Regions from separate parts of the Kluyvera sichuanensis genome, predicted to be linked through region 3. Evidence: predicted binding sites of a transcription regulator. Region 3 holds the regulator's gene; each other region holds the start of a gene.
The links. Region 3 encodes Fur, which represses iron uptake genes when iron is present. Its sites were predicted from a motif close to ATAATAATGAGAACNACTATCAA; they were not measured.

Region 1 (7,655 bases), 1.4 Mb from region 3:
GACGTCATCGCCCTGCCAGCAGTGCATGGATACGGGTAAGCGGTCCAGCTGGCGTAACGCCTCTTCGACATCGATACCCACAGCGGAATAGCGCTGTTTCGCGAGTTCCCAGGCTTGTTCAAGTTGAGTGGTCATGCGCAAAGCTCCTTTGTCTGTCGTTGTTGCTGAAACTGCGCAACGTAGCGGGCAATTTCATGGTCTGAATTCGGGGTAAACGTGGTGAGACCGTAGTTGCCGGTCACCACCTTGCGGAAATCGTCGACGTTGGTGAGTTCGTCCAGCGTCATTAATTGGATGCCGATGTTGCCGAGGGTTGAAGCTTCAATCGGCCCGGCGACCACGGTGATGCCGCAAGCATCGGCGCACAGCTGGTTCAGCATCTGGTTCTGGCAACCGCCACCAACGATGTGCAGCTGGCTGAATGGTTTACCGCGCAGCTGCGCCAGCTCGTTGAGCACGTCGGCGTACAGCAGCGCCAGGCTGTCGAAGATGCAGCGCGCCAGCTCGGCTGGGGCATGGGGAACGGGTTGCGCGGCTTCGCGGCAGGCAGCCTGAATCTCGGCGCTCATGTTTTCCGGGTTGATGAAGCGGTCATCGTTCGGGTTAATCAGGTAGCGGCAAGCCGGTAGCTTCTCCGCTCCGGCAATGAGATCTGGCAGGCTGCCGATGTTCTGCTCTTTCAGCACCCGCTGCAGCAGCCACAGGCCCATGATATTTTTCAGCACCCGGTAGCGCCCTTCCGCGCCGCCTTCGTTGGTGATGTTGGCGCGCTGCGCCTGCTCGCTGGTGTACGGCGTTTTGCTCTCAAAGCCCATCAGCGACCAGGTACCGGAAGAGAGATAAGCGGCATCGCGGTCAGCCTGCGGTGAAGCGATGACGGCGCTGGCGGTGTCGTGGCTGGCAACGGCAACCACCGGAATATCATTGCCCTGCGGGCAGACCCAGTGGCCGATCACGTTGCCGGGATGCGTCGGCGTACCAAACCAGGACGACGGTGCACCGGTCCAGTTCAGCAGATCTTCATCCCAGTTATCGCTATTGATATTGACCAACTGCGTGGTGGTGGCGTTGGTGTATTCCCAGTTCATCTTGCCGGTCAGGCGGAAGCTGAGGTAATCCGGGATCAGCAGGGCGTGAGCGGCCTGGCTCACCAGTTCTGGCTGCTGTTCAACCAGCGCGCGCAGCTGATAAAGCGTGTTGAACGGCAGGAACTGAATGCCGCTGCGACGATAGATCTCACTTTTACCCAGCTGTTCCATTGCCATGGCCATGACGCCGTCGGTTCGACTATCGCGATAGGCCACCGGCAGGCCAACGCGCTGCCCGTGTTTATCCAACAGGACGTAGTCCACGCCCCAGGTGTCGATGCCGATGCTGTCTATCAAAATGCCTTCATCGCACACCTTGTTGAGGCCGATGCGGATTTCGGCTTCCAGCGCGTCGATATCCCAGGTATCAAAACCTTCCTGCTTATGCAGGCTGTTCACGAAACGGTGGATTTCGCGCAGTGAAAGCGAACGCTGTTTGGCATCAAAGCGCGCCAGCATTACGCGTCCGCTGGAGGCGCCTAAATCGACGGCCACACAATGGCGAAAAGTCATGGCAAGAGTCCTTCTATGAGTCATTGTGAAACAGTCTAGAAAAAGCGCAATGCCACAACCTTCTCGTTACTGACAGGCGAAATTCGGCGCTGGCAAGAAAGCAAAGGTGAACGTGAGAGAGTTCACAAATTCCGCCGATGGTGGGGTTTTCAGGGGGTGTGATGATGACCGCATTTCCCGATCTTTCCGGCTGTTTCTTGAAAAAACGACCGGCTTTGCGCGGTTTGCTGTCAAAACGTCAAGGTCAGATCTCTCATCGGATATTACTATCCTGATAATCTTTCTCATTTGTTGGGGCTCGCGATGACCGTACTACACAGCGTGGATTTCTTCTCTTCTGGCAAGCTGCCCGTGGCGATTGAACCTCGACTTCCTCAGGCGGCATTTCCTGAGCATCATCATGATTTTAATGAGATTGTTATCGTTGAGCATGGCACAGGTATTCACGTGTTCAATGGTCAGCCGCATACCATTTGCGGTGGCACGGTTTGCTTCGTCCGTGACTTCGACCGGCACCTCTATGAGCACACGGAAAACCTGTGTCTGACCAACGTGCTGTACCGCGCGCCGGATGCTTTCCAGTTCTTGTCAGGTCTTAATAAGCTGCTGCCGCAGGAGCAGGATGGTCACTATCCTTCCCATTGGCGCGTAAACCAGAACACCTTGCAGCAGGTGAGAACGATTGTCGGGCAGATGGAAGAGGCGAATGACAGCACCGATATGATGTCGCTGGCGAACCGTGAAATTCTGTTTATGCAGCTGCTGGTGCTGCTGCGTAAAGGCAGCCAGGAACAGGGGGCGATGGATAACGACGCCCGTCTGAATCAGCTGATGGCGTGGCTGGAAGAGCATTTCGCCGAAGAGGTGTGCTGGGAAGGGGTGGCGGACCGATTCTCGTTGTCTCTGCGCACGCTTCACCGCCAGTTGAAGCACTGTACTGGCCTGACGCCGCAGCGCTATCTCAACCGCCTGCGCCTGATTAAAGCCCGCCATCTGCTGCGCCACAGCGATGAGAGCGTTACCGATATCGCCTATCGCTGCGGTTTTGGCGACAGTAACCACTTTTCGACCCTTTTTCGCCGCGAATTTAACTGGTCGCCGCGCGATATTCGCCAGGGGCGGGACACCCTGCTTCAGTAACGCGAAGGGAATCACCGTTTTTTGCCTCAAAACGGCTAATAATAGAGAGTTGTTAGTCGTGAGGTGCCAGCGTGCCAGGCCAGTTAGTTCTTCGAAAAGCGGATTTTTTTGCCAATCCGACGCAAGCCGTGGCGGTGGCTGACCGCTACCCGCAAAACGTCTTTGCTGAGCATACCCACGAGTTTAACGAGCTGGTGCTGGTCTGGCGCGGCAACGGCTTACACATCCTCAACGACCGTCCTTACCGCATCACCCGCGGCGATCTGTTTTATATCCGCGCGGAAGACAAACACTCCTACGCTTCGGTTAACGATCTGGTTTTACAGAATATTATCTACTGCCCTGAACGCTTAAAGCTCAACCTTGATTGGGTGGCCCATATTCCCGGGCTGCACGGTTCCCACTGGGCGCCGCACTGGCGGATAGGCAGCACTGGTATGACGCAGGCGCGGCAGATAATGACCCAGTTGGAGCAGGAGAGCCGCAAAGATGACGCGTTAGCCAATGAGATGTCCGAACTGCTGTTTGCCCAGCTGGTGGTCTGCCTCAAGCGCTATCGCTATGCCACCGATAACCAGGCGGCCACACAAAGCGAAGCGCTGCTCGACAAACTGCTGACCGTGCTCGCAGGCAGCCTGAACCGTCCTTTCGTCCTTGATACCTTCTGCGAGCAGCAGGGCTGCAGCGAGCGCACCCTGCGCCAGCAGTTCCGCAGCCAGACCGGCATGACCGTTAACCACTACCTGCGCCAACTGCGGATTTGCCACGCGCAATATCTGCTTCAGCACACCGAACTGCTGATTGGCGAAGTGGCGATGCGCTGCGGCTTCGAGGACAGTAACTACTTTTCGGTGGTCTTTAACCGTGAAATTGGGATGACGCCAGGGCAGTGGCGACAAAAAAGCCGAATTCCCGTCAATTAACCTGAATGCCGCGTGTTATCAGGAACATAACAAAATGTTATAACCTTATAAAAACTACGGCATTGATAATCATTTTCAATATCATTTAATTAACTATAATGAACCAACTGATTACGCGGCGTTTACAGGTTTGCCGCCCGACAATAATGGAGATGATTATGAGCTATACCCTGCCATCACTGCCTTATGCGTACGATGCCCTGGAACCGCACTTCGACAAACAGACGATGGAAATCCATCACAGCAAACACCACCAGGCTTACGTTAACAACGCTAACGCAGCGCTGGAAAGCCTGCCGGAATTCGCTGCGCTGTCTGCTGAAGAGCTGATCGCGAAACTGGACCAGCTGCCGGCTGACAAAAAAACCGTTCTGCGTAACAACGCGGGCGGCCACGCTAACCACAGCTTCTTCTGGAAAGGCCTGAAAAAAGGCACCACCCTGCAGGGTGACCTGAAAGCGGCTATCGAGCGTGATTTCGGTTCCGTTGATAACTTCAAAGCTGAATTTGAAAAAGCAGCAGCAACGCGTTTCGGCTCCGGCTGGGCGTGGCTGGTGCTGAAAGGCGACAAACTGGCTGTGGTTTCTACCGCAAACCAGGACTCCCCGCTGATGGGTGAAGCCGTTTCCGGCGCTTCCGGTTTCCCAATTGTGGGCCTGGACGTTTGGGAACACGCTTACTACCTGAAATTCCAGAACCGCCGCCCGGACTACATCAAAGAGTTCTGGAACGTGGTGAACTGGGACGAAGCAGCAGCGCGTTTCGTCGCTAAAAAATAATTTGCATTGCCGGTCTGTAGAAGCGAGTCTGATGACTCGCTTTTTTTGTATCCGCCTAAGGAGCAGCAGATGCATTTTCCGGTTGATGTGTTTATTGGCAAAATCCGCGACTATGACGGCAGTCGCCCAAGCGCCATCGCGAAGGTCCAGATGGATGGCGAACTGGAACTCACCGAGCTGGGACTGTTAGGTGATGAACAGGCCGAGAAAAAAATCCACGGCGGCCCCGACCGCGCGCTGTGTCAGTTTCCCCGTGAACATTACGCCGACCTGATTCGTGATTTCCCCGAGCAGGCATCCCTGTTTTGCGCCCCGGCGTTTGGTGAAAACCTGTCGACGGAAGGCATGACCGAGCACAACGTTTTTATCGGTGATATTTACCGCTGGGGTGAGACGTTGATCCAGGTTACCCAGCCGCGTTCTCCGTGCTTTAAGCTCAATTTTCACTTTGCTATCAGCGATATGGCATCGTTGATGCAAAACAGCGGCAAGGTTGGCTGGCTGTATCGGGTGATTGCGCCGGGTAAGGTCTCTACTGATGCTCCGCTGGAGTTGGTGTCGCGTTTGAGCGATGTTTCGGTGTATGACGCCGCCGCGATTGCCTGGCATATGCCGTTTGATGACGACCAGTATCACCGCCTGCTGAGCGCGGCGGGGCTGTCGGTGAGCTGGAGCAGAACCATGCAGAAGCGTCGCCTGAGCGGCAAGATTGAAGATAACAGCAGAAGATTGTGGGGCTAGACGATATAAAAAATCGGCCTGCATTCGCAGGCCGATGGTTTTTAGGTTCGCTTATAAAGCGGTAGCCACAGCGTGAGCCGCAGCCCGCCGAGCGGGCTGTCGTCGGCCTTCACCCAGCCGCGGTGCTGCTGCATGGCGCTTTCTACAATCGCCAGCCCCAGCCCCGTCCCGCCAGATTCACGGTCACGGGCCTCATCGGTACGATAGAACGGACGGAAAATCTGCTCGCGGTCTTCCGGGCTAACGCCTGGGCCGTCGTCGTCCACGTGAACGGTGACGCCGTCTTTATCCACCGAGAAGCTCACGGCGATTTTGGTGTGCGAGTAGCGCAGGGCGTTGCGCACGATATTCTCCAGCGCGCTTTCCAGCGCGTTCGGGTTACCGTAAAGCGGCCACGGTCCCGGCGGATAATCGACGCTGAACGACTTGCCCATCTGTTCTGCTTCAAACGCGGCGTTGTCCAGCACGTCGCCCCACAGGTGGTTGGCTTTCAGGGTTTCGCTGACCAGCGCGCTTTTCTGCTGATTGCGCGACATCACCAGCATATCGTTGATCATGCTGTCCAGACGCTGTGCCTCGGTTTCAATGCGCTCCAGCTCTTTACTCTCGCCGCTGCGACGGCGCAGCAACGCCGTGCCAAGCTGCAGACGCGTTAACGGTGTACGCAGTTCGTGAGAGATGTCGGAGAGCAGTCGCTGTTGCGACGTCATCATCCGCTCAAGCGCCATCACCATTTGGTTAAAGCTGGCACCGGCGGCGAGAAACTCCTGCGGCCCGGCCTCCAGCTCAGGATGCTGGCGCAGGTTGCCCTGAGCCACTTCATCCGCAGCATTTTTCAGCTTACGCGCCGGTTTTGCCAGGCTCCACGCCAGCCACAAGAGTAGCGGGGCGCTGACCAGCATGGTGACGATAAGCAGCAGTAAAGGTCGGTCGAACAGCAGGTTGATAAAGTCGGACTGCGAACTGCTTGCCGGACGGATCAGGTATAACTGGTAGTTATCTTCCCCGTCACGAATGGAGAACGGCCCGACTAACTCAACGCGGCCATACTTCTTTTTCTGCGGATGATCGGAGTTATCAGACTGGCCGATAAAGTTACGAATGATCTGCATTTCGTTGCGTTCTGCGCCGATCACGCGGCCTTCGCTAGTCACCAGTAACAAACGCTGGCCCGGCGGTGCCCACTTATCAATTGCGCGGAACAGCCGACGCCACCACATCAAATCGTTGGGCGGATCGTTAGCCAGTTCTTCTTCAACATGCTGCTCAATCATCAGGCCCTGACGCTGCTCGCTATCGAGCAGCTCGGTCATTTGACGGGAGTCGAGCTTTGGCAGCATCAAAACCAGCATCAGCACCAGCGCTAGCGTTAGCCAGAAAATGGCGAAGATGCGGGCGGTTAAACTTCCTATCATGAAGCGGAGACCATCAGATAGCCGCGGCCACGCAGGGTTTTAAACCACGGATGACCGTCTTTGCGTTCCGGCAGCTTACGGCGCAGGTTGGAGATGTGCATATCAATCGCGCGGTCGAACGGCGTTAAGCGTTTACCCAGCACTTCCTGACTCAGGTGTTCACGAGAAACCACCTGGCCCAGATGCTGTGCCAGCAGATAGAGCAGGGTAAATTCGGTACCGGTCAGTTCGAGCGTTTGGCCATCAAAGCTGGCTTCCTGACGACCTGGGTTCAGGCTCAGCGCGTCAACTTCTACGGTTGGTGAACTGGTATCGCTACTTTGCTGCTGTTCGCTCCAGTGTGAACGGCGCAAAATAGCGCGAATACGCGCGACCAGTTCGCGATCGTTAAACGGTTTCGGCAGATAGTCATCCGCGCCCAGCTCAAGGCCCAGCACGCGATCCAACTCGCTTCCGCGAGCAGTTAACATAATGACGGGAGTCTGGTGTGTTTGTCGCAATTCTTTCAGCGTGTCGATACCGTTTTTCTTCGGCATCATCACGTCGAGTAAAAGTAGGTCGATGCTGTCGTCAATCAGCGATAACGCCTGTTCGCCATCGTGGGCAACAAGGACGTTAAAGCCTTCCATATCAAGAAGTTCCTTGAGCAAGGAAGTCAGCTCGCGGTCATCATCAACTAATAAAATTTTATTCATATTTTCATCCCTCCGAGGCAGAAATTACGTCATCAGAGCCAGCGAATCCATGACTTTACGTTGTTTTACACCCCCTGACGGATGTTTGCAGCCTGAATCGTAAACTGTCTCTCGTTGAATCGCGACACAAAAGTTTTTGGGAGCATGTGATGCGCAATGTTATCGCTGCCGTCATGGCCTCAACGCTGGCATTCAGTGCATATAGCCAGGCCGATGAAGTCGTCACCAGCGTTAACTGGCACCCAGCGGAAAGCAATACGCTGCGGAACGGCCAGGGCCATATGTTCGACGGTATTAGTTTAACCGAACATCAACGCCAACAGATGCGCGATCTGATGCAAAGGGCACGACACGATCGTCC
Region 2 (7,655 bases), 1.6 Mb from region 3:
CCAGCAGAGTGGCGACGACGCTCGCATGCTGGGCGGCAACCGGCGTATCAGCCAGCGCCGGACAACCCGCCTGGGTGCGGAATCCCGCCACGTCCAGCGTGTCTTTGACGGCAAAACTCAGGTCGCCCTCACCGAGGGTGAACCGTTCGATAAACCCATTGCTCTCACAAACTGGCTGCATGATTAACACCTTAACCAGAAAAAATGAATCACATTCAGGCACGCAGTCGATGCTGCTTTTTTGCCCTGTCCGATAGTTAATCACTATGGAATATTTAGATGAAAATTCAAGTAAATTTTCACGTTAAATTTACCATGATATAACAATTCATTAACCTTTTAATGAGCGGGGTTATTCATGCAGCCTGATGAATTACATAGCAAATTTCGGCATAAGGGAGGGCGTTACCGCTGAAGTGCTCTCCAGCGGCGGTCGTAATAAAAGGGTTTATTTACAGCGAGTTATGATATTTTTCTACACCAGTCACAATTTTGTCATTGTGCCGTGCGGCGGGCTACAGCTCGTTAAGATTATCCAGCACTTTTGACAGCGTCAGGTTCATTTTCTCCACCTGACTGGCGCTGATTCCCTTAAAGCCTTTATCGAAAATCTTGCCCACCAGCGGCATGGCTTCCGCCACTTTCTGCTGGCCGGTTTCTGTCAGCATCACCACCGTCACGCGGGCGTCGTGGACGCTGTTGGCAGTCGTGACCAGCCCATCGTCGCGCAGGCGGCCAACGATTTTAGTTACCGTCGGCATTTTCGCCAGCGCGTATTCGGATATTTGCGAAATGCTCGCTTCGCCGTACTGGTGGGTGATCATCAGTACGCGAAAACGGGAGACGTCCAGGCCAATCTTTTTCAGGGCGACCTCTACGGTTTGGGTGTAACGCGCATAGACGTTAACAATCCAGTAGAACGGAAACTCTTCACGATGAAAGACGGCGTCTTCCGATACTTTTTTTATATGACCCATGCGTTTCCTTACCCCAAAAAACTTCAGATTTTATGATTATACGCTTTGTCTTTCCGCCCGTCCTGACCCCTTTTGGCCGCAAACCACAATGACGCGTCAATGAAAGCGACGCAGATCTCATTATGATTCACAAATGCCACACACATAACAATTACGTATCATTTTACACACGGAAAATTGACATCTTCAGCGGCTATTTTCTATACGTTAGCAGCCTGCACGGCACCCATACTAATAATCACAATGTGGAGCTTTTCATGAACGATAGCCCTTCTCTGGGACACAAACGCGACGGGGAGCTTGCCACTCCGCCCCCGGCGCAGCAGCCGCTGAACCCGCGTCAGCAGGCGGTTATCAATAAGCTTTTCCGTCGTTTAATTGTGTTTTTATTCGTGCTGTTTGTCTTTTCTTACCTCGACCGCATTAACATCGGCTTTGCCGGCCTGACCATGGGCAAAGACCTGGGACTCACCAGCACCATGTTTGGTCTGGCGACGACCCTGTTTTACGTGATGTACGTGGTGTGCGGTATTCCCAGCAACGTGATGCTGACCATCGTTGGCGCCCGCCGCTGGATTGCCGTCCTGATGATTGTCTGGGGCATCGCCTCCACCGCAACGCTTTTCGCCACCGGGCCAAATAGCCTGTATGCGCTGCGTATGCTGGTTGGGATCGCCGAAGCGGGCTTCCTGCCCGGCCTGCTCTACTACTTAACCTACTGGTTCCCGGCGCATTATCGCGCCCGTGCTAACGCCCTGTTTATGATTGCCATGCCGGTGACGATGGCGCTGGGGTCGCTGGCCTCCGGCTATATTCTCAACATGGACGGCATGTTGAATCTCAAGGGTTGGCAGTGGTTGTTCTTGCTGGAAGGCTTCCCGTCGGTGCTGCTCGGTCTGGTGGTCTGGTTCTGGCTTGATGACAGCCCGTCGAAGGCGAAATGGCTGACCGACGACGATAAAGCCTGCCTCGAAGAGATGATGGAGGCCGACCGCCAAAGCGCGCTGCAAACGCAAAGCGCGATTCAGGCCGCGTCGGTGGGGCAAAAGAGCGTCATGCGCGAGCTGATGACGCCCACCATCATGCTCTACACGTTGGCCTACTTCTGCCTGACCAATACGCTCAGCGCCCTGAGCGTCTGGACGCCGCTGATTCTGCGCAGCTTTAACGCCGAAAGCAGTAACGTCACCATCGGCCTGCTTAGCGCCATTCCTCAGGTTTGTACCATTGTCGGGATGGTCTGGTGGAGCAAGCGCTCTGACCGCCATAACGAACGTAAACTGCATACCCTGCTGCCGTATCTGTTCGCCGCCGCAGGCTGGGTGCTGACCGCCACCAGCCCTTATCCGCCGCTGCAGTTTACCGGTATTGTGATGGCATCGATGGGGGCATTTGCCGCGATGGTGATTTTCTGGACCACGCCGGACAGAGCGCTGTCGCTGCGCGCCCGTGCGCTGGGTATTGCGGTGATTAACGGCACCGGGATGACCGGCGCGGCGCTGGGGCCACTGCTGATGGGGCTGATGAAGGATGTGACCGGCAGCTTTAACGCGGGGATCTATATGGTCGCCGGGTTCCTGGTGCTGGGCGCGGTGATTATCGCGTTTATTCCGATGAAGGCGACGCAGCGACAGTCCGATACGGTCGGTGCCGCCCCGGAGTCGGCGTAAACGCCTCGTCCGGGCTACCAGAGAACATCACGTAGCCCGGCCGAGCGAAGCGACACCGGGACAGGCTCGTCCAGATCAGAAGGTGTAGCTCGCCCCTACCTGCACCGTCCGGTCACGACCAATCCAGCAGTTGGTGCTGTCATAGCAGGTCAACGTCTCTTTGTTGGTCAGGTTTTGCGCGCTGGCCTTGAGCATCAGCCCTGCCAGGCTGCTGTCCACCGCCGACATATCGTAAGACACCGACATATCATACTGCGTGGTGCCACCCAGCTTGCCCTCGGTGTTATCCGGTGCAATCTCCATCGGCCCGGTGTAGCGCAACCCGGCCCCTATCGTCAGCCCGCGTACCGCGCGCTGATCGAAGGTGTAGTCACCCCACAGGTTAAAGGTGTTTTCCGGTACCTGCGTCGGACGTTTACCCTGATAGGTTTCATCTTCGGTGTTAATGGCGTGCGTGTAGGCGTAGTTGGCGATCAGGTTGACGTTATCCGTTGGCCGGCTAACCGCCGACAGCTCTGCCCCTTTCGACTCAATCTCCCCGGTCTGATGGTAGTTCCAGCTCGGATCGAGGCTCAGCACGTTTTTCTGCTTGATGTTAAACACCGAGGCGGTGAAGGTGGTCGCATATTCGGCCAGCAGATACTTCACGCCCCCCTCGACCTGCTTACTGGTGGTGGGTTTCACCTGATCGGCCGTCAGGTTACGTGCCGGTGATACCGGCTTAAACCCTTCTGAATAGCTGATGAACGGCGAAATTCCGTTATCAAAGGCGTACAGCGCCCCCAGACGTTTCGTTACCCTATCCTGAGAAATCCACGTTTTCTGGTTGTCGTTCAGGTAATCGGTGGTGGCCGACTGGTATTGGTCATAGCGCAGGCTGGCGAGCAGGTTCAGGCCGCCAAACTCAACCTGATCCTGAAGGTAGTACCCTTTCTGGCTGTAGGAGAGACGGTTTTTCTGTTCCGTATACAGCCCCAGCGCATCTTCATTGACCAGACCGAAATCTGGATTCCGCATATCAATACCCGGCGTCGTAGCCGCAGGCGCATAGCGATAGTGGTAGTGCGAGTTCAGCTTCTGGTAGTCAAACCCAGCCAATAGATGGTGCTGCCAGTCACCAAAGGCGAAGGTGCGCGTCACCTGGTTATCGATGTTGAAGCTATGCAGGTCTTCATCGGTGGTATAGGCGAAACGCTCTAATTCGTAAACAGGATGGCCCGCGTTCCCCGTCGAGTAGATGCTATTCTGGTGGCTGTCGATATCAAAATAGCGCGCTTTTTGCGCAATGCCCCAACCACTATCAAACTCATGCTCAAAGCTGTAGCCCACCATCCACTGGCGCTGCGTAAATTTGTTCCATTTATCGCCAGCATAATCGCGCTTGTCGGCATAGGTTGAGCGCAAATAAGAGAGTGGCAGCGGGTTGGACGGCGTTAAGCTCGGGGTGTTTTGCGCCAACGCGTCAATGGTCAGCCGGGTTCTATCGCTCGGTTGCCAGGTGACGCTCGGTGCGACCAGATAATCTTCCGTGCGGGTGGTGTGCGGCTGATCGTCGCCCTCCATCGCTTTACCCAGCAGGCGGTAGCTCCAGTCACTATCGGCAATACGCCCGGTAGAGTCGAGATACCCCTCTTTCAGATTACGGGTGCCCGTATTAAAGCCGACCTCAGTGCGAGGCGTAGTCTGCGGTTTTTTGCCCTGAATATTCACCAGCCCGCCCGGTGAGCCGTTGCCATACAGTACGGAGGATGGCCCTTTGAGAATATCCACGCTCTCAATCAGCAGCGGGTCAATACGCGCTTTGGTATTGCCGGTGACGTTATAAGGCAGCTGCAGGCCGTTATAGAATTCGTTATCCACGGTAAAGCCGCGAATTTTGTATTCGCTCATGTAGGTGGTGCTACCGCGAGATTCCGTCGATACGCCCGGCGCATAGCGCAGAATTTCATTAATCGACGTCGCGTGCCGCTCGCTGATTTCATGCTGGCTGATGGTGTTGATCACCTGCGGCGTTTTGCTCTCTGCCACCGCAGATTTAGTGGCGCTGTTGGTCCAGGCCGGGAGTTCACTACTCTCGCCTGAGCCCGTAACGACCATCGTGGTTTCATTTTTATCAGCCCAGGCTGACGTGGAAAGGGCAACGGCAATCATCCCTGACAGCGTACAACGACGAAAAACGGTTCTTTTCATTTTATAGGTGAACTCAATCATAACAAAGAACGATAATTATTATCATTTGTGTTTATAGTTCAATATAAAAATGAAGACAACGACGAAATGGGGGGAACGCGAGGGATTAAACGAAGAACGGCCCCTTGCGGGGCCGTTGAGAAACATGATTATTCGCGGCGAATCAGGCGGAAAACCCCCAGCACAACGATGGCGCCGACGACGGCAACCAGGAAGCTGTGCAGGTTAAAACCGGTGACACTGCCGCCGAGGCCAAACGTGGTCGCTAACCAACCGCCCACCACCGCACCAACTATCCCCAGGATGCAGGTGAGGATAAATCCGCCCCCATCACGCCCCGGCATAATCAGTTTGGCAATAACACCGGCAATCAGACCAAAAATAATCCAGGTAATAATACCCATTTTTCCCACCTCTTCAGTTCCATTAAACAGCCATAAAAGCGCCGACATTCTGCGCCGCTAATACTTCAAGTATAGGTAATTGTTCTTAAAAAACCTGGCAAGGCGATCATATTTTATACGGATAAATACGAATATTGACGTAAGCACTGTCTTAAGTGCTTTGAGCAGCCAAAAGCTGCGAAGATGTTAATTTTTTTCATTTGGGTGCTGAAGTTATGTTTTTGTAAGCCGATAAAAGATAAAGCCTCTGCCATTCAGGAGCCATTCCAGGTGAGTGAGCACAACACACAGTTTTTAAAGCAAAACCCATTAGCCGTTTTAAACGTGCTGCGCGATCTTCAGCAGGCTAACGCCGCGCTGCGCGTCAGCTGGTCGTCCCGCCAGTTTATTAGTCGTATTCTTGATGTCAGCCAGCAGCGTCTGGTTATCGATTTCGGCAGCCGTGATGAGGACAACGTGGCGGCCCGCTCGGCCAAAAACATTACTATGGTCGCGGAGACCAACGGCGCAAAAATAGAGTTTACGGTGCCGCAAATGCAGGTGGAGGATTATCAAAGTCTGCCCGCCTTCGTCATGCCTACCCCGCCGACGGTCTGGTTTATTCAGCGTCGCGAGTTTTTCCGCATTCCTGCGCCGCTGCACCCACCCTATTTCGGCAAGGCCACGCTGCCGGATAAAAGCACGCTGCGCTTTCGGCTGTTCGATCTGTCGCTTGGCGGCATGGGCGCACTGCTGGATGCACCGCCGCCTGGCGGCCTGATTCCGGGAATGGAGCTCAAAGAGATCGAGCTGGATATGGCGCAGTGGGGGCGTTTTCGTTTTGATGCGCAGCTGCTGGCAATCAGCGAACGCAAGGTGGTGGACAGCAAGAATGAAACTATCGTCACGCCGCGCTTAAGCTTCCGTTTCCTGCATATGAATCCGGGGCTTGAGCGCTCGCTCCAGCGCATTATCTTTTCGCTGGAGCGTGAAGCGCGTGAACGGGCGAATAACGTCCGCTGATTACATCGCATCCATCGCTTTCTGCACCTTCCAGATATAGCGCGGAGCCTGCGGTGCTGGGTGGTTCTTCACCACGTGGTCGAAGAATTCGTCCTTATCCAGGTCGTTAATTTTCGCAATGGCCTTTTTACGGTCCGATGAGAAGGTGCGCAGCAGCGCACCTGCACCGTTGGCATACGATACCACCAGCGCGTACTGCATCACTTCCGGGTCGGTGATCCCGGCAAGCGAACCGTGTTCCAGAATGCTCAGATAAGCGGCACCCATCGAGATATTACGTTCCGGGTTTTTCAGCTCGCTGGTTGACGGCTGCCCACTCCAGCCCATGTAGCGGTAGACGTCCAGACCTGAGGTGGAGGCTTTCAGCTGCATCAGACCCACCGCGTTCGATTTACTGACAAGCGACGGGTTACCGCCGGACTCTACGGCGATAATCGCGGTTATCAGGCGTGGGCTTACGCCCCAGGCCGCACCGGCTTTTTCGCTGATAGGCATCCACTGCATTGCTCGTTTCACCGGCACTTCGGGATTCCAGGGCGGGTTACGGTAATCCGATTTAGAACTGCACCCTGCAAGTAATACAATTAAAAAAGCAAACCATCTCAATTTCACGCATCTATCCTTTTAGCTGAACTGTGCCGCCGTTAATGACAACCATGGGCTCAGGCGGCATGATACTCGTTTCACTATCAGCAAGGAAATGCCATGTCTCAGTTTCATCTCGTCGCCCCTTCCGGTTATTGCATCAATCAGTCTGCCGCACAGTGCGGGGTTAAGCGATTAGAAGAGGCCGGGCATCAGGTGGAAAATCAGCAGGTTATCACCCGCCGTGACCGCCGTTTTGCCGGGGTGGAGGCTGAGCGCCTGCACGATATCAACGCGCTGGCGACCCTTAAGGGCAAGAACCGTATCGTCATGCCGGTGCGCGGCGGCTATGGCGCGAGCCGCCTGCTGGACAGCATTGACTGGCAGGCGCTGGTTGCCCGTCAACAGCAGGATCCGCTGCTGATCTGTGGCCACAGCGATTTCACCGCCATTCAGTTTGGTCTGCTGGCCGCTGGCAACGTCATCACCTTTAGCGGCCCGATGCTGGCGGGAAACTTCGGTGCACAGACGCTGAACGACTTTACCGAGCAGCACTTCTGGAAGGCGCTGCGCCAGCCGAGCTATAGCGTGGAATGGCAGGGAGATGGCCCCGACTGCGAAACCGCGGGCACGCTGTGGGGCGGCAACCTGGCGATGATCGCCTCGCTTATCGGCACGCCGTGGATGCCAGAAATTCGCGACGGTATTCTGGTGCTTGAGGATATTAATGAACACCCGTTCCGCGTTGAACGTATGCTGTTACAGCTGCTGTACGCTGGGATCCTGCCACGCCAGCGCGCGATTGTGCTGGGCAGCTTTACCGGTGC
Region 3 (7,655 bases):
GGGCCGGAGCGGGAGCCGGTTCTGCTTTGACGACCGGCGCAGCAGCAGTCGCCACGGGCTGAGAAGCGGCGGAGAATTTCAGCATACGCCGTAAAATGTCGGACGCGCTCTCGCCAATGTGCAGAGTGTGAGCCGCAATATAGCGATAGAGCTCGTCATCAACTTCGATCGTTTTCATCTTAATCCGGTGCGATAATTTTTCTGAATACAATTCATTGGGATTATAAAGTCAAAACCCAACAGCGGGTAGCGCCAAACCAGGAAGACAGCAAAATTCGGATGAGTTCCTCTCTTGCCCCTGAGCGTTAGAATGTCCAACATGATACCCTAACCCGACAATGCGAAAAAAAGAACTTTGCTATGAAATTGAATGTCCGAGCGCAAACTGCACAAAACCTGCACAATAATTCTCCCATCGTTCTCGTCCACGGCCTGTTTGGTAGCCTGGATAATCTGGGCATCCTGGCCCGCGACCTGGTCACCGACCACGATATCCTCCAGGTAGACATGCGTAACCACGGTCTCTCACCGCGCGCCGATGAGATGACCTACCCCGCTATGGCTCAGGATCTGCTCGATACGCTCGATGCTAACGGCATTGAAAAAGCAACGGTTATCGGCCATTCCATGGGCGGTAAAGCGGTGATGGCGCTCACCGCGCTGGCCCCTGAACGCATCGACCGACTGGTGGCGATTGATATTGCCCCGGTCGATTACCAGGTCCGCCGTCACGATGAGATTTTTGCAGCTATTAATGCAGTCACCAACGCTGGCGTCGCCACCCGTCAGCAGGCCGCGACGGTAATGCGCGAGTACCTTAAAGAAGAAGGCGTGATTCAGTTCCTGCTGAAATCCTTTGTCGATGGTGCCTGGCGTTTTAACGTACCGGTGCTGTGGGAGCAATACCCGCATATCGTTGGTTGGGAGACCATTCCGGCCTGGGACCACCCTGCCCTATTCATTCCCGGTGGCAATTCACCCTATGTGACCGAAGCCTATCGTGACGCGCTGCTGGCTCAGTTCCCGCAGGCAAAAGCGCACGTTATCGCCGGCGCGGGTCACTGGGTTCACGCCGAAAAACCGGAAGCGGTGCTGCGAGCCATTCGCCGTTATCTCGCCGAGTGATTAAAAATGCATCGACCGCGCGCCAGAATGGCCGTGGTCGTTGGCGTGTGGGCCCCACTGATGTATGATTGCGCGCTGTCTGCACCGGGTACCGCCCGGTAGCTTGTTTCCCCGAAGTCACTCAGAACCATGGCAAAAGAACAAACGGACCGTACGACCTTAGATTTGTTCGCAAATGAGCGTCGGCCGGGAAGACCAAAAACCAATCCGCTTTCGCGTGACGAACAGCTGCGCATTAATAAGCGTAATCAGTTAAAACGCGACAAAGTGCGCGGTCTGAAGCGCGTGGAGCTGAAGCTGAATAACGAAGCCGTTGATGCACTCAACGAGCTGGCGACTGCCCGTGATATGAGCCGGAGTGAACTCATTGAAGAGATTCTGATGAGCCAACTGGCCCAGCTGCACGGACAGGGGAAAGTCTGAAAAATCCCCCAAAATACGCTTTCATGTAGCAGAGTGTGCAGTCCGGCACGATAGCGGTTTCCGCGCACCTCTCTGTTCTGCTATGATTGCCCTTATCTGTGGGCAATGAGCCACCACCATATCATTAAGTTTCAAGAGGTTATTTTACTCATGGCAATCGTTGGCATCTTTTTCGGTAGCGATACCGGAAACACCGAAAATATCGCAAAAATGATTCAAAAACAGCTTGGTAAAGATGTCGCTGACGTTCACGACATTGCCAAGAGCAGCAAGGAAGATCTGGAAGCATTCGATATTCTGCTGCTGGGTATCCCAACCTGGTACTACGGTGAAGCACAGTGCGACTGGGATGATTTCTTCCCTACGCTGGAAGAAGTGGACTTCAACGGTAAACTGGTTGCGCTGTTTGGCTGCGGCGACCAGGAAGACTACGCGGAATACTTCTGTGACGCACTGGGCACCATCCGCGACATCATTGAGCCGCGTGGCGCAACCATCGTCGGCCACTGGCCGACCGCGGGCTACCATTTCGAAGCATCCAAAGGTCTGGCGGATGACGACCACTTTGTGGGTCTGGCTATCGACGAAGACCGTCAGCCAGAACTGACCGCCGAGCGCGTTGAGAAATGGGTCAAGCAGGTTGCAGAAGAGCTGCACCTGGATGAGATCAAAAACGCCTGATTATCCTGCGGCACGATGATAAATCGTGCCGCATTAATAGGTAAAAGCAATTAAAATAATAGCTACAATTTTTTAACTTTTGAGCGCATACCTGTACAATATCTTCTGATTTAGCGCGGTCTCATCGCCAGTTTGTCGGTGAAGCCTCGTTTTTGAAAGCTTAGTTTACCCGGCTCTTGCTGTTTTCATTTCAATAGGGTCATTCTATAATGAGACGCATTAATTCGGGTGCATTCTCTGTGATACTTTCGCTGATGGAAGTTAATCGTTTAGCAACAGGACAGATTCCGCATGACTGACAATAACACCGCATTAAAGAAGGCTGGCCTGAAAGTCACACTTCCACGGTTAAAGATTCTGGAAGTCCTTCAGGAACCGGATAACCACCATGTCAGCGCGGAAGACTTATACAAACGCCTGATCGACATGGGTGAAGAGATTGGTTTAGCCACGGTTTACCGCGTACTGAACCAGTTCGATGACGCTGGTATCGTGACCCGTCACAATTTTGAAGGCGGTAAATCCGTTTTTGAACTGACCCAGCAGCATCACCACGATCACCTGATCTGCCTCGACTGCGGCAAAGTGATCGAGTTCAGCGATGATTCCATTGAAGCTCGTCAGCGTGAAATCGCATCGAAGCACGGTATCCGCTTAACGAACCACAGTCTTTATCTTTATGGTCACTGCGCTGAAGGCGACTGCCGTGAAGATGAACACGCACATGACGCGGTAGCAAAATAAGCGTACCGCGCTTCTCGAAAACCAGCCTAAGCGCTGGTTTTTTTATGCCCTGCTTTTACGATAGCCATAAAAAAACCGCTGCAAGCAGCGGTTATTGGTAATCAACGTGAACTTATTTCTGTGGCGCGTTGTTACTGCGAATTTCCTGCCAAATCTTATCGCAGTTTTTCGCTACCGCTTCGTCATTGCCCATTTTTCTGGCGTTAATACATTTCTGGTAATCAATGACGCGCACGCTTTCCTGATTCGCGAACTGCTCGTGCGTTTTCTCTTGCTTCAGCACATTCAGCACGCTCTGGCAGGCCTGAATTTTATCCGGATTGCCTTCTGCGGTGTTAATACAGGCGCTGTAAGCATCCTTAAGCTTGCTATCTTCCTTCGGTGCAGGAGATTGGGCACAGGCGGTTAATCCAGCAGCCATCAGCGCAATAATAATCAATTTTTTCATACGATGAGCCTCTTAACAGCGGCAGAGGTCTCCCCCTGCCGCGTTAGCATCAGAAAATAGTGAACGGTGCGATAACCATGAATTTCACGTCACGCTCATCCTGGAACATGTTGTTGTAACCTGCATCGCCCATATTAAGATTGGAGTGATTGTCATACTGGGTGAAGTGCAGTTTGAACATCGTTCCTTTCGCACGGCCATCCTGTACAACATAGGCAGCATCAAGGCTGTACGAGGATTCTTTCAGACGCTGGCTTTGATCGTAGATTTCAGCAGAGCTTGGTTTAGCATCCCAGCCGTAGACATATGATGCCCCGACGGACCAACCCGGCAGGTCCCAATTACTTAAGTCGTACATGGCGCCGAAGAATACCGCTTTTTCGCCGTTGGCGTTGAAGTCAGAACGGTTATCCCACCAGATATCCAGACGACCGTTAGACGATGCATAGGTAGGAGTCATACGCTGCAGGAAGTAACCCTGGTTACCTTCTGCACGCACCCAGGTGCCTTCCAGGCGTAAATCAACCTGACCGACTTTGTAGCCGAAGGTTAATGCCTGTAACCATGCCATTCCATCGTAAAGGTCGTTAGCCAGCGCAACATCATCTGCCGTTGTCAGATTTTTTTGGTCGCTGACTTTGTCATGTGCGCCATAGAACTGATAGCTGGTGGTTAATGGATTACCCACGACATCAAATTTATAGGATGCCTTAGCAAAATACTGGTCCATATATCCCTGAGCCTGGCCAAAAGCAGCTTCAAGCACCAGATCGTTTTTGAAGTCATACTTCAGGCCCAGAGAGTGTAAATAATCCACTTTCTTTTTACGGTCGCCCTGGTAAAAATTATCCATTTCCAGGTGCCACGGAGCCTTGTACTGATCGGTCCACATGTACGAGAAGCTCAGCGCGCCAGCATCACCGTAGTCGAAGTTAGCGCCGGCTTCAGCACCCTGATAGGTGCCAGGCATAAAGCTCCAGTGCGGAGCCAGCAGCGTTTGACCGGTTGGCTGGATATAACCAGCACGTGCCCAGGTAGGACCATATTTAAATTTAGCTGCCGCTTTATAAAGGCTGATACCGCTTTTATCGCCAGACCAATCTTCATCGTATGCTTTATTGCTCGCGGAGAAGGCAATTTCGTTCGGGTGAGCACTACCGTTATTCTCTGCCATTTCAATCGCGGTAAACGCCGCAATATCAATACCGAACATGTCAGCCGCATAGCCAGACTGGAAGTCGAGGTTGGCGTTCCAGGTGGAGTGGGAAAGGTTGGTTTTATATTTACCGTTGTCATTTACATCTTTACGGTCACGCTCACGCTGCCAGTAATAGATACCACCGGTCATTGTAGAATCGTCGATGAAGCCTTCTGCCTTTGCTTCCGGAGTCATCATAAAGCCTGACATTGCTGTCACACCGGCGATAGCCAGCGCCAGCGTACTACGTTTGCCACTAAACGTACGCATAGTTATATCCTCTTTGACTTTTAAAAATGCCGCTGCAAAGCAGAAGGCAAAAAAATAAAACTGATAAAAAGGTACTGCTAAAAAATTGTGTTTCACTACACCTACAGACTATTTTTCGCGACGCGAATTATCAATCCTTTTCCGCAACGAGAGTGCAGGATTATGACAAAGCGCACATATTTGGTTTCCGTTTGTAACAGAGTGCGTTACTGCAACATCTCCGCGCCAAGCCTTGCCGGGCCTGAGAAAAGTGTGAATGAGACCGTTTACATTAGACTTTTGTAACAAGCGGGATTAAAAGCGTGGGATACTTAGAGGTAGAATAATTGCATTAATTCGCTTCGCGAAACTAAGTAAGGCAACGTTTGCCGAGACGCTTACCCGGTGCTGAGTGCCTCCATGCACACCCCAGCAAGCTGACCATGGGACCAGGTCATAGGATTATCTCGTGACCATCATCTAATACCACGCAATGACTTTCCCCTTTTTATCAACAATCACTCCTGTGGTAAGCCCATTCGACGTTTCACTATAAGCATGGTTTTCATCAAAGTAGCGAATCCTGGCTCTAAAAAATACGCAGGTATATGGGCCATCATCACCCACCCAATCTAATTCACCGGGAAAACAATTATCACTATTGTTCACGGTAGTGGTCTCACAGCAATCTGGATTCTCACGGTTAAATTCATTGACAGAACGATAAAGCACTAACATAAAATAATTGCCATTTGTATATTTCTTTTTTAATTTATCTTTATACGCTGTAGCATCATGAATAAAATAATCACCAAGCTTAGGCCATGGATAAATAGACAAAATATCATGTGAAATTTCTATTTGCTTATCTCTATTAGTAACAAAACTCTTGATAACTTCCTCTACCGCCCTACGTTCCCTGATGGCAAATTTTTTCTCCCCTTGGTATATTCCCTGAAGAGCAATTAATATAACGCATGCTATAAAAACTAAAAACACCATTTTTACTTTATGTTTGCTAACCATTAAGGATAATTTATTCATTTTTAAACCCCTGAAGTATAAACCTGGATTTCATAAAACAAATACCAAGAGTCGATCTTTCCCCATAAACCCATTGCTGAAAAGTCCGCATACGATTTAATGGACTAGCTACAACACGTAGCGGTTTATCTTGTTCAGGATAAGATAGCGTAGAGAGGATAAAATATTCTTTATTAACCGTTATAATCTCATCAAAATAGCTAAAAGTATGAGATTTATTATCCACAGCATCATAAGTCCATTGGTTAAATGTCTCATTCTTCCAATAATCATACCGACGCGCTTCTTCCAGACCGAATACACAGTCACCACACGTCGATTGGGTTAGTGGAAAGGCCTCCCAACGGAATTGAATAAAATCAGTATATGGAACCGTATGATGTACCGTATAGCTTTCCTTCACTTCATGGCCCAACGCAAGTTCATCATAGCCCTGGCCTATAAATCGATACCAGTAATCCTTCTGCTGCATTCCCGTTTTATCGGTGTAATTTATTTCATACTCCTCGGTGCGAAAAATATGCGTTCCCAGGAGTTTGCGTGGCAGATTGAGACGGGTTTGCAGGAGTAATTCAGGGAGTGGATGGTAGATATCAGGTGAGGAGTGATAGACCTCCGGGTCATAACCCTGTTCATTCAGTGCATTGAGGACGGTCTGGCATATCTGTTTATCTTCAGCGTAAACCATGTTAAAGCTATTGGCGGGACGTTGCCTCTCCAGTTCATCCCAGGTCATCGCCGGCAGGGCGTCATCATCAGTCCCTGTATTAAGTGATTCAGCATAAAGAGGCGGTGTGACTACCGTAGTACATGCGATCCCAATAAAATAAAGCAGGTGTTTCAGTCGAGCATGAGGGCGGTATCGAAAACGGAATGCCACAAAAATACCTGAAGTGCTATAGGTTAGTCCTTTAATATTTAGCATATTAATCCCATTAAATTATAATTTGCGCTTATTTACTCACCTTAATATATTATTGAATATGGTTCAGGATAACAGCAGGGAAACGTTTATTCGCTTATATCCCTATCTGTCTATTAAGTACATACCAATTCATCTCCGTTTTCAGACCTATCATCAGAGATAATTAATCACCCGGTCATTAGCGAAAAAGTTATTCATCACACTGTTTTAACCGTACCCAGGATAAGAGGTTCTGATGCTAAGGCCAAAACGATAACAGACTTTATCCAGGCCAAAAAAAACGCCGCAAGCGCGGCGTTTTTATCAGGGAAAGGAATCAACCTACCCAGGTATCACGCAGACCGACGGTGCGGTTAAAGACCAGCTTCTCAGCGGTGGTATAACGACTGTCGAGGCAGAAGTAACCCTCACGCTCGAACTGGAATGCTTTACCGGCCTCAGCAGCCTGCAGAGACGGCTCAGCGTAGCCCTGCTTGATAACCAGTGACTCTGGGTTCATCACCGACAGGAAGTCTTCTGCGGCGCCTGGATTCGGCACGCTGAAGAGACGGTCATACAGACGAATTTCAACCGGCAGCGCATGTGCCGCGCTCACCCAGTGAATCACGCCCTTCACTTTACGACCATCGGCCGGATCTTTGCTCAGAGTATCCGCATCGTAGGAACAGAAGATGGTGGTGATATTGCCTTCCGCATCTTTCTCCACGCGCTCTGCTTTCACCACGTAGGCGTTACGCAGACGAACTTCTTTACCCATCACCAGACGCTTGTACTGCTTGTTGGCTTCTTCACGGAAGTCCGCGCGGTCGATCCAGATC
Region 4 (7,655 bases), 2.5 Mb from region 3:
CAGGCGTTTCATACGGTCTGGCCTTCCGCCGTCAGGCTATCTACCTGGTTGCGCCACTGCGTCTGCTCCGGGTGACCTTCGCTACGCTGGCCGTACAGCTGCGCAATCTGGGTGCCGTCTTTGGCAAACAGTTCCACGCTGGTCACGTGGCCGTCCACGGTCGGTTTGCGCGTGACCCACACTTCGTCGATGGTTTCTTCGCGCAGGTGCAGGGTGAAGGTACTGTTGAAGATGTTGATCCAGCCGCGCATTGGCGTCAGCTTCTCCAGCGTGCCGGTGAAGATCTGCACGCAGCCGCGGTTGCCGACGAAAATCATAAATTCGTTGCCGTCCTGTTGGATGGTTTCCAGCAGGCGAGGCAGCGCTTCGGTGTCAATACGGCAGGCCAGGTCATCGCTCACCAGACGGAAAGCCTGCTGGCGTGAGAGGTTGTATTTGCGCAGCAGCACGAAGAACTGATGCACGTCGGTCATTGCGCGCCACTCTTTTTCCAGCGCCGCACCGTCTGCCGTCTCGGCGTAGCGGGCATTTTCTACCGGGCGAAGGGCCAGCGGCGTTGGGGTTGATTGCGTCTGTTCAGCAATCAGCGCCTGCCAGGCCGCGCTGTCCGTAGCGTCGGTGGTATAAACCTTCAGCACCGCGTCGCCGTGCGGGTCAAAGAACTGAATGCTTTCGCGACCCTGATCGTTGACGTGAAACGCGCTGGCCCATTGGCTCAGGAACAGACGCAGATCCAGCGCGCGTGGGTTCAGCACCAGGCCTGCATGGCCGTCAAGGTGCTGGTGGGTGAAAGCGCCAACCTGCTCGTGAACCGCATATTCGTTGCGGCAGATGCATTTGGTTTCGCCCACGCTTTCAAGCGCGGCGAGGATCGCGCGGGCATTATCCTGCAGGCGAACGGCATCGTGGCCGACGCGCGCTTCGGTGAGTTCCGCTTCGCTGATACCCATCACGGCAGCGATGTCGCGAGCGTATTTGGCAGTGCCGTTGGCTTTAACGTCCTGATAGCGCTGCCACAGTTCGGTTGGTGCGTTTTGCATAGCTCTCTTCCTTATAATTACCCCGGCCAGTAGCCGGGGGCAGGTTTCATTGATGTTGTTATCAGAAATCGACGTTAACGCCCAGCTGCCAGGTACGGCCCGGCATGACCGCCAGCGATTTATCATTGGCGTCCTGGTTGGTGGACGTTTCAATGTTGCGGCTGCTCAGGTAGTCCCAGTATTTACGGTCGGTCAGGTTATACACCCCGCCGTTGATACGGACGTTCTTCGCCACGCGCCAGTAAGCCGTCCAGTCGAGCATGCCGTAGCCAGGTACGCGCATATATTCTTTGGTGGAATCCGTCAGCGTGTTGCCGGTGTTGGTGTAGCTTTCGCGGTTGGTGGTGGTAGCGCGTTTGCCTTTCACGAAGGTGGCGGTCAGCGCGGTACCGTAGACTTTGGACGGGTCATCCCACGCCACGCCGACGATGGCTTTCATTGGCGCAACGCTATCGAGGTCGACATATTTGTCGCCGTTGTAGCTGGATTTTGACTGCCCTTCACTGTAGCCGTAAGCCAGGGTGGCGCTCAGGCCATCAACCTGTTCAAACCAGGTTCCGAAGTTGAACTTCGCGCTGATCTCACCGCCGTAGATATAGGCTTTATCGCGGTTTTCCGCCTGGTAAATGGTGTAGATGTTTGACGGTACGTTAGTGAACTGACCCGGGTTGTTCGCGCGGGTGTAACGGGTGTAAGCGATAAAGTTTTTATAGCTGTTGTAGAACAGCGCGGTACGCATGGTGATCCCTTCGGTCACCTCGCCCTTCATGCCCCATTCGAAGTTGTCGCTGGTCTCGGTTTTCAGATCGGTATTGCCGATCAGTGCGTATTGGCCGCGGCCCGCGTAGCTGGAACCGAGGTTCCATGAACCGTACAGCTGGCTGGTGTTCGGGAACTCCGCGCCGCGTTTGTACTGCAGATAGGTCATCATGCGCGGCGTGATGTCGTACTGGAAGGTCAGCGACGGCAGCGCCTGAGTATCTGAATTTTTGCCATACAGATTAGAAACCGATGACTCCGTCAGCACCGTGCTGTTAGTGGTCAGGCTGCTAAGGTTCTCTGGCTTGGTGGACTGATGCACCACGCGGACGCCTGGGATCACCGCCGCGTTATGGCCGTCGAGATCGAAGTTGATCTGATCCTGCAGGAAGCCGGCTACCGTGTATTCACGGCTGTCTGCTTCCGGCTGCATGATCTCGCTGAAGACGCTCGGGATCGGCGACTGGCTGAACGGACGCTGGGTTTTGGTGGTGCTAGCGTTGAAGCCAGCGCTCAGATCGTGGCGGCCAAGCGTTTTTGCCAATGCCGTCTGCATACCCCAGGTATCGGTATCGTAGTTCGAGTAGACCGTTTCCATGGTACTGGTGAAGCTGTCCGGCATGTAGGTCTGGTCGTGCGCTTCGGTGTGCTGGTAGTACACCTTGGTGGACATGCTGTCGATGAAGTCGTTCATCGGCGTCCAGTCATCTTTCAGGCTCAGCCCCCAGCGACGGGTCTGGCTGGTCTGCTGCGCGTTACCAATGGTCTTGCTGCCGCTGTCGTTCCAGACGTCGTAATGGGTATGGTTGGTTTTATGGTAGTAATCGAGGGTGCTGGTCAGTTTATGCTGATCGTTTGGTTGCCAGATCCCCGAGGTCATAAATGCGTCAGAGTGCCAGTTTGCCGGGAAAGCGTCGACGCTTGAGCTATTGGTAGTGGTCTCCTGACCATCACGACGGCTGTAGACGAAAATCCCGCGCAGGGTTTCATCACCGCCCGCCGCCGTCAGGCCGTTGTGCCAGCTGCGGTCAGCGGAGTCATAACCGCTGCGGTAGCTAAAGGCGCTGGTTTTGCCCGGGTGCAGATAGTCGTCCGCCGATTTCGGCTGGAAGGAGACGTTGCCGCCGATAGAAGAGTTGGCGGTTTCGGTGTCGGTGGCACCGGACTGAATATCGACGCTACCGTACATGTACGGGTCAATGTAGTCGCGGCCAATGCCGAAGGTGTTCTGGCCAGCGCGGCTAACGTAGCTACGGCCGGTGGCGTTTGGCTGGGCGATACCGTCCACGTCGATACCGACGCGGTTACTCTCGAGCCCGCGAATGTTGTAGCCGGTGTAGCCGCCCCGGTCGAAGCCGCTTTTGCCGTTGCCGGAGCCGCCGCTGGAGCCGGTCGCGCCAATCAGAGGTTCATAACGCATGATGGAACCAAAGTCGTTGGCCCCTTTGTCCTGCAATTCCTGCGCGCTAATGGCGTGCTGATTGCCCGACTTCAGTACCGGAGCTGGCGCTGTGACGGTCATCTGCTCGGCGGTGTCTACCGCCGCGGTTTTGTCCTGTGTGTCAGCCGCAACGGCGGAAGTCTGGTAAATCGCTGCAAGCAAAGAGGTTACCAGTAGGCTTTTCTTGCACCACGCCTCTGATTGAATGGATTTGTACATAGTTGCCATGCCTTTCATCGTTATTAGTATTGGCTCACTCGCTACTTCCAGAAGTCGGCTTTTCCATAAGCGCTTCGAACGACTCCGTTTAATGTGATGCGAATAGTAATGATAGGAATTATCATTTGCAATAAAGTTTGCAAATAAATCTCTATGCATGCAACAATTTGATTACAATTAGTCCTTTAATTCATTGTGAGAATGTTATGACGCAGAAAGCCGCTATTACGGTCACCTACTGCTCCCAGTGCAACTGGATGCTGCGCGCCAGCTGGATGGCGCAGGAGCTGTTGCATACCTTCAGCACCGATATCGCCTCGGTGACCCTGGTGCCCGGTACCGGTGGAATTTTTACCATTACCGTGGGCGAGGAGCTTATCTGGGATCGCAAGCGCGACGAGGGTTTCCCGGATGCCGCCGAGCTGAAACGCCGGGTGCGCGACGTCTGCTTCCCGGAAAAACCGCTGGGCCACGTGGACAAGCACGAGGCATAAAGCGGCTGCGAAAGCACCATTAAACGTGTATTATTAATGCATCTTTATTGGTGAGGAACAGGCTATGGCAGGCAAACGCATCGACCGTGAAAAACGGACCATCCGCAGCATGATTGCGCTTTATCAGCGACGCTGCCCGCAGGCGCAGGACGATGCAGAGCACTACCAGGCGCTGAATACCTATGCCGATAAACGGCTGGATAAATGCGTGTTTGGCGAGGAAAAACCAGCCTGCAAGCAGTGCCCGGTGCACTGCTATCAGCCCGCCAAACGCGAAGAAATGAAGCAGATTATGCGCTGGGCTGGCCCGCGTATGCTGTGGCGTCACCCGATCCTGACCATCCGTCATCTGATTGACGACCGTCGCCCGGTGCCGGAGCTACCGGAAAAATATCGCCCGAAAAAATAGCTACATCGTGCGGCAGTGACGGCGGTACTCTGACGGCGAACGCGCCGTGTGCTTGCGGAAGATTCGGCAGAAGTAGTTGCTGTCTTCAAAGCCGCAGTGATGGGCTATCTCTTTGATTTTCATCTCATACCCACGCAGTAATTTCTTCGCCAGCTCAAGCCGCACGGCGGTCAGATACTCATTGAATCCCACCGAGCCGGACTTCTGAAACAGATGCGACAGGTAGTTCGGCGTAATATGGAACTTCTTCGCCACCGTCTCCCGGCTGAGCGCCTCAGCGGCGTGCTCGTCGATATACTCCTGAACGGCGAGAAACAGCTCTTTGCTCTTGCTCACCGTATCCGCCAGATGGGTAAGCTGATCGATACAGTGGCTCAGCAGCCCGCTTAGCACGATCTGCGCCGTGGGCATCACCGGGCGAATAGCCAGTTCGTTCATCGCCAGCAGCAGATACGATCCTACCCGCGGGCCCAGCCGCGCCACGTGCTGCTTACGAATTTCCACGAATTTTTTGCCGTCGTACCGCTGCAGGCTGAAGCCGAGCTTCTGTTTGCTGAACAGAATGCTCAGCGTGGTGGCCGGGCCTTGCCACTGCGGGGCATTCCAGCGTCCACCGGGCAGATAGAGCGCCTGCAGCGGGCCCAGCGGCGCGCTCAGGCAACCGTCGGCAAGCTCGCCTTCCAGCACGATCTCCAGACGGGGAAACGACACGCTCATCGCCAGCTCCGGCGTGGGCTGCGAGGTTTGCGGAAACCGCACGACAAGGTCGCTTTGCCGGGCAAGCAGCTGCTCCAGCACGGGGACGAGGGATTGTTCTGACATGCTCATGTCCTGGTTATTATTCTGGATTTTGAATCTCATCACACTTTATTTTGCTGTACACAAAAATCCAGTGTTGTGTAGCTATCTCATACAGAATGCCAGCCGCTCGTGCAGTAACTTTTCATACATGTTGTGAAATGGTTAACAAAAGAGAGGGCGGTATGGACAAGCAAGCGGCATTCTGGCTGGAGGCGCTGGGCGCGAGTGGCGAACTGTCAGCGACAATGAAACATGAACTGGATACTCAGGGCTACACCATCGTCCACGGCGTGGCGGATGCCGACTGGCTGGCGGCGATGCGCGAGCGCATTGACTATCTGGTGGAGAAAGAAGGGGAGAACCTGGCGGTGGAGCACCATCAGGAAGAGACGGCGACGCGCGTGGCGAACCTCGTCAACAAGGGCGTGGTGTGGGAGAAGGTGTGGTCGCATCCGCTGATTTTGTCGGCCTGCCGCTATATCTTTGAGGGCGAGTTTAAAATTTCCAGCCTCAACGCCCGCGAGGCGCTGTACAACGGCGGCCATCAGCCGCTACACGCTGACTGGAAAAAGCCGCGTCCGGATTTCCCGAAGGTTCACCTGGTCAACACCATCTGGGCGATTGACGATCTCTACGCCGCCAACGGCGCGCCGCGGATTATTCCGGCAACCCATCTGCGCCCGGAACTGCCGGAAGAGGTGCTGGAGGATGTGGGATTACCGCACCCGGATGAGGTGATTTTTGAGGCGCCGGCAGGCAGCGTGATGATCTACAACGCCCACGCCTGGCACGGCGGCACCACCAACCGCGAAGGCTCGCGCCGCCGGGTACTTCACGGGTTGTATATCGACCGTGCGGATACCGCGCAGCAGGATCAGCGCCGCTGGTTAACGCCGGAAACGGCGAGCCGGTTGACCCCGGCGCAGAAGTGGCTGTTGGATGTGGAATGAGAGTTTAACGCATTGGCACGGACGGCCCCCTCTCCCTTTCTAAGGGAGAGGGCTGGGGTGAGGGTTTATCACCGTGCTGGCCTGTTCCCCTCACCCTAACCCTCTCCCCAAAGGGGCGAGGGGACTTGTACGGTGCGGTCTGGTATCGTTAACCCCCCATCACCACCCGATATCCCGCTTGTTCCACCATCGCCTGAATCGGCGCAATCTCCTCGGGCTCCGGCGCTTTTATCCCCGCCATTGCCCACTCGCGATCCAGCAGGGAATACTTCGGCTCGCCGTACTGATGGAAAGGCAGCAGATGTATTTCCTCAATAGGCAGCGGCGCCAGAAACGCCAGAATCCGCGCGACGTTCTCGGGGTTAAGGGTATAACCGGGGATCAGCGGCAGCCGTGGAATCACCTTGATGCCCTCCGTTACCAGCAGGCGAAAGTTCTCCAGCACCCGCGGCTGGTTCATGCTGAGCACCTGACGAGCCTGCGCGCAGTCCATGATTTTCAGATCAAACAGCACCTCATCACACGCCTGCGCCAGCGGCAGCAGGCGGCGAGGGGAGGTATCGCCCGCGGTTTCAATGGCGGTGCGAATGCCCCACTGCTTGAGACGCTGTAAAAAGCGGGTGGCGAACTCGGCCTGCATCAGCACTTCGCCGCCGGAAAGCGTTACGCCGCCGCCCGACGCGCGGAAGAACACGTCGTCTTTGAGCACTTCCCGTTCGAGCGATTCCAGCGTCACGTCACGGCCAATATGTTCCCACGCCCCGGACGGACACTCCTCGGCATCCTGCAAACAGGTGGCGCAGTGCAGGCACTTGCTCTCCCGGCGGACGGTCTCGATTTTCGGCGACATCGACTCCGGGTTGGCGCACCACGGGCAGGTATGCGGGCAGCCTTTAAAGAACACCACCGTGCGGATGCCCTGACCGTCGTTAAGCGAATAGCGCTGGATATTGAAAATGCGCGCCGTGTCGGCGCGCGCCTCAATCACCTCACAGCTGATGCGCGGTGCGGCGGATAATGTCATCCTGAATCTCCTTCGACAGTTCGACAAAGAAGGCGCTGTAGCCCGCTACGCGCACCACCAGCCCGGCAAAATCCTGCGGGCGCTGCTGGGCTTCGCGCAGGGTTTCGGCGTTCACCACGTTGAACTGAATATGCTGGAGCTTGAGTTTGGTAAAGGCGTGCAGGAAATCCGCCAGCTTGTTGAGACCGCTTTCCCCCTCCAGCGTCGCCGGGGTGAACTTGACGTTCAGCAGCGTGCCGTTAGAGAGCAGATAGTTATCGAGCTTGCTCACTGACTTCAGCACCGCCGTTGGCCCCTGACCGTCCTGGCCGACCATCGGCGACAGCCCGCCGTCCGCCAGCTGTTCACCGGCAAAACGTCCGTCCGGCGTCGCGCCAACTACCGACCCCAGCGGCACGTGGGCAGAGACGGTATAGGAGCCCGGCGTAAACTGGCCGCCGCGCGGGTTACGGTATTTCTCCACCTCTTTGCAGTAAAAACGCAGCAGATCGGCGCTGATATTATCAACATCGTCAATG

Region 1: sodA (superoxide dismutase [Mn]) is a predicted target of Fur. The motif match lies at 3,727-3,749, and genes of this name have one in related genera.
Region 2: AB2B48_RS08355 (TonB-dependent siderophore receptor) is a predicted target of Fur. The motif match lies at 4,867-4,889, and genes of this name have one in related genera.
Region 4: AB2B48_RS13050 (TonB-dependent receptor domain-containing protein) is a predicted target of Fur. The motif match lies at 3,562-3,584, and genes of this name have one in related genera.

What each region holds. Positions count from the first base shown of each region.
Region 1 covers NZ_CP162271.1:3,809,145-3,816,799, forward strand. Annotated here, with positions in the region: gene rhaA (L-rhamnose isomerase) at 1-135, opposite strand, end outside; gene rhaB (rhamnulokinase) at 132-1,601, opposite strand; gene rhaS (HTH-type transcriptional activator RhaS) at 1,905-2,741, shown strand; gene rhaR (HTH-type transcriptional activator RhaR) at 2,813-3,664, shown strand; gene sodA (superoxide dismutase [Mn]) at 3,823-4,443, shown strand; gene yiiM (6-hydroxyaminopurine reductase) at 4,450-5,184, shown strand; gene cpxA (envelope stress sensor histidine kinase CpxA) at 5,226-6,599, opposite strand; gene cpxR (envelope stress response regulator transcription factor CpxR) at 6,596-7,294, opposite strand; gene cpxP (cell-envelope stress modulator CpxP) at 7,444-7,655, shown strand, end outside.
Region 2 covers NZ_CP162271.1:1,675,758-1,683,412, forward strand. Annotated here, with positions in the region: gene AB2B48_RS08340 (amidase) at 1-181, opposite strand, end outside; gene AB2B48_RS08345 (MarR family winged helix-turn-helix transcriptional regulator) at 516-977, opposite strand; gene hpaX (4-hydroxyphenylacetate permease) at 1,235-2,647, shown strand; gene AB2B48_RS08355 (TonB-dependent siderophore receptor) at 2,723-4,837, opposite strand; gene AB2B48_RS08360 (GlsB/YeaQ/YmgE family stress response membrane protein) at 4,987-5,241, opposite strand; gene AB2B48_RS08365 (flagellar brake protein YcgR) at 5,512-6,243, shown strand; gene emtA (membrane-bound lytic murein transglycosylase EmtA) at 6,244-6,855, opposite strand; gene ldcA (muramoyltetrapeptide carboxypeptidase) at 6,949-7,655, shown strand, end outside.
Region 3 covers NZ_CP162271.1:96,319-103,973, reverse strand. Annotated here, with positions in the region: gene seqA (replication initiation negative regulator SeqA) at 1-178, opposite strand, end outside; gene ybfF (esterase) at 361-1,125, shown strand; gene ybfE (LexA regulated protein) at 1,255-1,548, shown strand; gene fldA (flavodoxin FldA) at 1,699-2,229, shown strand; gene fur (ferric iron uptake transcriptional regulator) at 2,521-2,973, shown strand; gene chiQ (ChiQ/YbfN family lipoprotein) at 3,086-3,421, opposite strand; gene AB2B48_RS00480 (chitoporin ChiP) at 3,471-4,889, opposite strand; gene AB2B48_RS00475 (hypothetical protein) at 5,349-5,912, opposite strand; gene AB2B48_RS00470 (hypothetical protein) at 5,905-6,837, opposite strand; gene glnS (glutamine--tRNA ligase) at 7,154-7,655, opposite strand, start outside.
Region 4 covers NZ_CP162271.1:2,682,686-2,690,340, reverse strand. Annotated here, with positions in the region: gene AB2B48_RS13060 (heme/hemin ABC transporter substrate-binding protein) at 1-12, opposite strand, end outside; gene AB2B48_RS13055 (hemin-degrading factor) at 9-1,040, opposite strand; gene AB2B48_RS13050 (TonB-dependent receptor domain-containing protein) at 1,102-3,459, opposite strand; gene AB2B48_RS13045 (SelT/SelW/SelH family protein) at 3,666-3,953, shown strand; gene AB2B48_RS13040 (nitrous oxide-stimulated promoter family protein) at 4,018-4,362, shown strand; gene AB2B48_RS13035 (helix-turn-helix transcriptional regulator) at 4,363-5,184, opposite strand; gene AB2B48_RS13030 (phytanoyl-CoA dioxygenase family protein) at 5,346-6,113, shown strand; gene AB2B48_RS13025 ([formate-C-acetyltransferase]-activating enzyme) at 6,262-7,137, opposite strand; gene AB2B48_RS13020 (formate C-acetyltransferase) at 7,103-7,655, opposite strand, start outside.